Regions from separate parts of the Bradyrhizobium ganzhouense genome, predicted to be linked through region 2. Evidence: riboswitches for the same ligand, from Rfam matches in the RefSeq annotation. Region 2 holds a riboswitch; each other region holds the start of a gene.
The links. Region 2 has a riboswitch for glycine ahead of ACLFLU_RS09425 (L-serine ammonia-lyase). Riboswitches for the same ligand answer to the same signal wherever they lie in the genome.
Positions count from the first base shown of each region.

Region 1: it holds a riboswitch for glycine, as region 2 does, so the genes downstream of both, gcvT (glycine cleavage system aminomethyltransferase GcvT) here and ACLFLU_RS09425 (L-serine ammonia-lyase) in region 2, are expected to answer to the same signal.
Region 3: it holds a riboswitch for glycine, as region 2 does, so the genes downstream of both, ACLFLU_RS27395 (D-amino acid dehydrogenase) here and ACLFLU_RS09425 (L-serine ammonia-lyase) in region 2, are expected to answer to the same signal.

Region 1 is NZ_CP181318.1:6,083,578-6,085,841, reverse strand. Features, by position in the region: gene gcvT (glycine cleavage system aminomethyltransferase GcvT) at 1-870, opposite strand, end outside; glycine riboswitch at 1,016-1,104, opposite strand; gene alaS (alanine--tRNA ligase) at 1,349-2,264, shown strand, end outside.
Region 2 is NZ_CP181318.1:2,055,025-2,057,288, forward strand. Features, by position in the region: gene hypE (hydrogenase expression/formation protein HypE) at 1-623, shown strand, start outside; glycine riboswitch at 1,006-1,094, shown strand; gene ACLFLU_RS09425 (L-serine ammonia-lyase) at 1,205-2,264, shown strand, end outside.
Region 3 is NZ_CP181318.1:5,931,907-5,934,170, forward strand. Features, by position in the region: gene ACLFLU_RS27390 (M20/M25/M40 family metallo-hydrolase) at 1-979, shown strand, start outside; glycine riboswitch at 1,074-1,178, shown strand; glycine riboswitch at 1,182-1,293, shown strand; gene ACLFLU_RS27395 (D-amino acid dehydrogenase) at 1,361-2,264, shown strand, end outside.

The sequences.
Region 1 (2,264 bases), 4.0 Mb from region 2:
GAAGTGAGCGAGGATTTTCTCGGCCCCGGGAAAGCCGCCGGCGCGGGCACCACCGGTGCGGCGGCTCTTCTGCACCGACCATTCCAGCGCGGCCTCGACCGGCGTGGTCGCGGTGTCGATGTCGTGGCCATAGAGGCAGAGCCCGGCTTCCAGCCGCAGGCTGTCGCGGGCCCCTAAGCCGATCGGCATCACATCAGGATTGTCCAGCAGCGTCTTGGCGAGGTGTTCGGCATCCGCAGCGAGGACCGAAATCTCGAACCCGTCCTCGCCGGTATAGCCCGAGCGCGAGACGAAACAGGCGAGGCCGGCGACCTGATGCGGGCCGGCGTCCATGAACTTCATGGCGGGGGCTTCTGCACACAATTTCGCCACTGCTGACTCGGCCTTCGGGCCCTGCAGCGCGATCAGTGCACGATCGGCGAGCGAATCGATGACGCAGGTCTCGGAGAGATTCGCGCGCAGATGCGCCTCGTCCTCAGCCTTGCAGGCGGCATTGACGACCAGGAACAAATGATCGCCGAAATTGGCGACCATCAGATCGTCCAGAAGGCCGCCGTCGGGATTGGTGAACTGGGCGTAGCGCTGTCGCCCCGGTGCAATCGCCACGATATCCTGCGGCACCAGCCGCTCCAGCGCGCGGGCGGCGTCCTCGACTTTGCCGGATTTCGGCCGAAGCGCGATCTGGCCCATATGGGAGACGTCGAACAGGCCGGCCTGGTTGCGGGTCTGGAGATGCTCTTTGAGCACGCCCGCGGGGTACTGCACGGGCATGTCATAGCCCGCGAACGGCACCATCTTGCCGCCGAGCGACACATGCAGGTTGTAAAGGGGGGTACGTCTAAGGGATTCTCGGTCGTCGCGCGCAAACATCACAGGGGCCCTCGGCGGTTCCCCGAGGAGGATTCCCCGTGGACACCAGTCGAAGCCCCATCTGTCGCTGTGCCTGAGAGTATTATCCCGTCGGCGGACGCAGTCCGGGCCTTAAGCCCGTCGGCGCCTCTTTCCAGATGTCGTCAAAGCCACGCGGTCCTTTTGCCTGAGAGTTTCCGGGGCGGTTGCTCCTTCGGCGCCGGCAGTGAAGCCGGTCTCTCCCGACGTGGCCGTACGATACAGATGGGTACAGACCACAGCCCGGCCAAGCCTGTCAACGCGCACCTGACGGCTTTCAACGGGATTGCCAAGGGGACTGCCAAGGGATTGCGCGACTGCGGCAACCCTCTGATCTCTCTGCACAGTTTCTGGACAGCGAAGCTGGCCTTGTCTAAAAGCGCTTTGGCCCGCAGATATCAGCCCGAATCCCAGGTTTGGACGGCAGGAAGCGGGTCCAAGCACACCCGATTGGATGAACATGAGCGGCGTCAACGAGATCAGGTCGACCTTTCTGAACTTCTTTGCCGAGAACGGCCACGAGATCGTGTCGTCCTCGCCATTGGTGCCGCGCAACGACCCGACGTTGATGTTCACCAATGCCGGCATGGTGCAGTTCAAGAACGTCTTTACCGGCGTCGAGAAGCGGCCCTATCAGCGCGCCACCACCTCGCAGAAATGCGTGCGCGCCGGCGGCAAGCACAACGATCTGGACAATGTCGGCTACACCGCGCGCCATCTCACCTTCTTCGAAATGCTCGGCAACTTCTCGTTCGGCGACTATTTCAAGGAGCGCGCGATCGAGCTGGCCTGGAAGCTCATCACCAAGGATTTTGGGCTGAACAAGGACAAGCTGCTCGTCACCGTCTACCACACCGACGATGAGGCGCACGGGCTCTGGAAGAAGATCGCCGGCTTCTCCGATGACCGCATCATCCGCATCCCGACCTCGGATAATTTCTGGGCGATGGGCGACACCGGCCCGTGCGGCCCGTGCTCGGAGATCTTCATCGACCGCGGCGACCACATCTGGGGCGGCCCTCCGGGCTCGCCTGAAGAGGACGGCGATCGCTTCCTCGAATTCTGGAATCTCGTCTTCATGCAATACGAGCAGGTGACGAAAGAGCAGCGCGTGGATCTGCCGCGTCCCTCGATCGACACCGGCATGGGCCTGGAGCGCATGGCCTGCATCATGCAGGGCGTCGACAGCGTGTTCGAGACCGATCTGTTCCGCCATTTGATCGACGCGACGTCGTCCGCGTTGGGCCACGGACCGAACGAGCAGACGGTCGCCTCGTTCCGCGTCATTGCCGACCACTTACGCTCCTCGGCCTTCCTGGTCGCCGATGGCGTGCTGCCCTCGAACGAGGGCCGCGGCTATGTGCTGCGCCGGATCA
Region 2 (2,264 bases):
TGGTCGAGCGCGGCAAGGCCGATGGCCTGTTCATTTCGACCGCGGGCGTTGGCCTGGTGCCTGAGGGACTGGATCTCTCCGCCGAGAATGCGAGGGTCGGAGATCGGGTGCTGATCTCGGGCACGCTTGGCGATCACGGCGTCGCAATCATGTCAAAGCGCCAGAACCTCGCCTTTGAAACGGAGATCGTCTCGGATTCGGCCGCCCTGCATGATCTGGTCGCCAGGATGGTGGCGGCGGGCGGCCGCGGCATCCGTCTGATGCGAGATCCCACGCGCGGCGGCCTCGCGGCGACATTGAACGAAATTGCCCAGCAGTCCGAACTAGGCTTCAGCCTCCAGGAAGAGGCGATCCCGGTCAAGCCGGGGGTGGCGGCTGCCTGCGAGTTGCTCGGGCTCGATCCGCTCTACGTCGCCAATGAGGGGAAGCTGGTCGCGATCGTGTCGCCTGATGTCGCCGGAGCCGTGCTGGCCGCCATGAGAGCGCACCCGCTCAGTCGCGATGCCGCCGATATCGGCGAAGCGGTGCCGGACGATCATCACTTCGTGCAGATGGCGACGAGCTTTGGCGGTGGCCGAATCGTCGACTGGTTGTCGGGCGAGCAACTGCCCCGGATCTGTTGAGGCCCAAGATGCGCATTTAGCCCCATGCCAACGCCGCGTCCTATACCTACACCGCGAAGCACGAGAGTTCAGTCCGGTGGATTCGCTTGAAACCTTCGATATCGCGAGCCAGCACTGTGAGGAGCATTCAATCGAAGTCCTCAACGAATTCATTAAAGTATCTTTTCGCTGGCTGTGCACTCCGGATTGACCGACAAGACCCAATGGCTCAATTCAAAGCGCCCAGACCGAAATCCCTCTACCGGCAGGTCAACCCCGTAAACGACGCAGAACGGCAAGACTTTGCATCTTCGGTTCATTGTTGACCCAAGCCGCGTAGTAGAATACTTGAGAAGTGCAGCCACAATTTTGATGTCGTGACTCAGGAGGTCGAGTCCCAAAGACGTCGCTTGCGGAAGAGATCGGCTTCGGCCGACGCCGAAGGAGCAACCGCCCCGGAAACTCTCAGGCAACAAGGACCGCGTGTGACGAAACAACATCTGGAAAGAGGTGCCTTGGCACCCGCCGACGGGATAATACTCTCAGGCAAATAGACAGATGGGGCGCATTTGAAATCAATCACTTGATTGAGGTGCGCGTCCATGTCCAAGACTGTCGAACAAGTCACCACACCTAGTTTATCGGCCAGGCGCCTAGCCGGTCCGATCAGTGTCCTCGATCTATTCACGATCGGAATCGGCCCATCCAGCTCGCATACCGTTGGACCGATGCGCGCGGCCCATCGATTCATCGAATGCTTGGGCGAAGATCTATGGCGCTGTCGCTTGGTTGTCGTCGAGCTCTACGGGTCGCTGGCGCTGACCGGCAAAGGTCACCGCACCGATATTGCCATTCTGCTGGGACTATCGGGCTGGCTGCCAGAATCCGTTGATCCTGAAGCCATACCCATCATCGCCGGGCTGATCCGATCGCGTTCCGAGGTCATGCTTGGTGGTCGCCATGCGGTTGGCTTCGATGAGAGTCAGCACCTCACCTTCCGCACCGGCGAGTTCCTGCCGGGGCACTCAAATGGTATGAAATTCGCAGCGCATTCGGATACGGGCGTCCTGCTTCGTCAAACCTATTACTCCGTTGGCGGCGGCGCGATCGTGTGTGAAGGCGACCAGCCGAGGAACCCCGCTGTTCGAAACGTTGGATGTGAGCCGTACCCGTTCACGTCAGCGCATGAGCTTCTTGCGATAGGTGAGAGGACCAGCTTGTCGATTGCCGATATTGTTGCTGCCAACGAACTATCGCATAGGGAGGAAACTGAAACCAATGCATTCCTGGATTGCGTTCGCGATGCCATGATGCGCTGCATCGATCGCGGGTGTGTCAACGGGGGTGTTCTGCCTGGTGGCCTGAAGGTACCGCGCCGTGCGCCAGGCCTGCTCAGCAAGCTCAAGACGACGTCAAAGGGGGCGGCACATCCATTTCACGTAATGGAATGGGTCAGCCTCTTTGCTCTCGCGGTCAATGAAGAGAACGCGGCCGGGGGACGGGTCGTGACTGCGCCGACGAATGGAGCTGCCGGCGTCATACCCGCGGTCCTGAAATTCTCCGAGATGTTCTTCCCGGATCCGAGCCCGGCAAAAGCCCGCATCTTTCTCCTGACGGCGTCCGCGATCGGTATGCTCTACAAACGAAACGCTTCGATATCCG
Region 3 (2,264 bases), 3.9 Mb from region 2:
CGAACGCATTGCCGGCCGGCAGGGCTTCGGCGGCGTCGTCCGCGCGCGCTTCCCGCATCCGAAGCAAGGCGAGCCGGGCATCCTGATCGCCGGCCACATGGATACCGTCCACCCGGTCGGCACCATCGAGAAGCTGAAATGGCGCCGCGAGGGCAACAAGTGCTACGGCCCGGGCATCTACGACATGAAGGGCGGCAATTATCTCTCGCTGGAAGCGATCCGGCAGCTGGTGCACGCCTCTTTCACCACGCCGTTGCCGATCACCATTCTGTTCACGCCGGACGAGGAAGTCGGCACGCCCTCGACGCGCGACATCATCGAGGCGGAAGCTGCGCGCAACAAATATGTGCTGGTGCCCGAGCCCGGCCGCGCCGACAACGGCGTCACCACCGGACGCTACGCCATCGCGCGATTCAATTTGGAGGCGACGGGGCGGCCCAGCCACGCCGGCGCGACATTGTCGGCGGGACGCTCGGCGATCCGCGAGATGGCGCGGCAGATTCTTGCGATCGACGCGATGACGACGGAGGACTGCACCTTCTCGGTCGGCGTCGTGCATGGCGGACAGTGGGTCAATTGCGTTGCAACGACCGCCACCGGCGAGGCGCTCTCCATGGCCAAGCGCCAGGCCGATCTCGACCGCGGCGTCGAGCGGATGCTGGCACTCTCAGGCACAGCGAATGACGTCTCCTTCAAGGTGACGCGCGGCGTGACGCGGCCGGTGTGGGAGCCGGATGCCGGCACCATGGCGCTGTATGACAAGGCCCGCGGCATCGCCAAATCTCTTGGCGCGGAATTACCGCATGCGAGCTCGGGCGGAGGATCCGACGGCAACTTTACGGGCGCGATGGGCATCCCGACGCTCGATGGTCTCGGTGTGCGCGGCGGCAACGGCCACACGCTCGAGGAGTTCATCGAGGTCGATAGTCTGGTTGAACGTAGTCGCCTGATGGCCGGTTTGCTGGCGACGCTGGATTAATTGAATCACCTTCGCACTGCACAATGCATTGGCAGCCGCGGTTGAAATTTAGCCTTGTCTAAAAATGAGGCGCATCGTACTGCTCGATGGTCCACGCGACGATGCGGGAGAGATCGCAACGAAGGCATCCAGCTTTCGTTGCGGCGCCGACGGAGCAACCGCCCCGGAAACTCTCAGGCAAAAGGACTGTATCGTCAGGACGATCTGGAGAGAGACGGCACGATTTGATCGTCGTGACGTCCACCGAAGGGGATAGTCCACGGAGACCTCGCGAGGTCTCTGTCGGATCAAGCTCTCAGGTAACCGTGACAGATGGGGCGCCGCCAACGGCTTTCGGGCCGGCGGTTAGCCGTCTCTAACTCACGGGAGCCCCAACTCAACATGACCCATATCGCCATCATCGGCGCCGGCATCACCGGCGTTACGACCGCCTATGCCCTGCTCGAACGCGGCTACAAAGTAACGGTGCTCGACAAGCATCGCTACGCCGCGATGGAGACCTCGTTTGCGAACGGCGGACAGCTCTCCGCCAGCAATGCCGAGGTGTGGAACAGCACCGCGACGATCCTGAAAGGCCTTCGCTGGATGTTCCGGCGCGATGCGCCGCTGCTGATGAACCCGCGGCCGAACTGGCACAAATATTCGTGGATGAGCGAGTTCGTCGCCAATATCGGCAACTACCGCGCCAACACGATTCAAACCACGCGGCTCGCGATCGAAGCCCGCAAGCATCTGTTCGAGATCGCAACGCGCGAAGGCATCGACTTCGATCTCGAACGCCGCGGCATCCTGCACATCTATCACGACAAGAAGGGCTTTGAGTCCGGCCTGCGCGTCAATGCGCTGCTGCAGGAAGGCGGCCTCGATCGGCGCCCGGTGACGCCGGAGGAAATCCGCAGCATCGAGCCGACGCTGCGCAAGGATTATTACGGCGGCTTCTTCACGCCGTCGGATGCGACCGGCGACATCCACAAGTTCACGCGCGGGCTGGCAGAGGCCTGCAAGCGTCGCGGCGCAACCTTCATCCATGAAGCGAACATCGATTCCATCGCGCAAGCCGGTGGCGGCTTTGTGCTCGGCTGGGCCGATCTTTCCACAAGCGACGCGGTCGCCTCCGCGCGCGGCATGCTGAAGGTCGATGGCGTCGTGGTCTGCGCCGGCGTTGCCAGCCGTCACTTCGCCGCCCTGCTCGACGAACGCGTCAACGTCTATCCGGTGAAGGGTTACTCGATCACCGTACAACTCGACACCGCCGAGAGCCGCAACGCGACGCCGACCGTCAGCC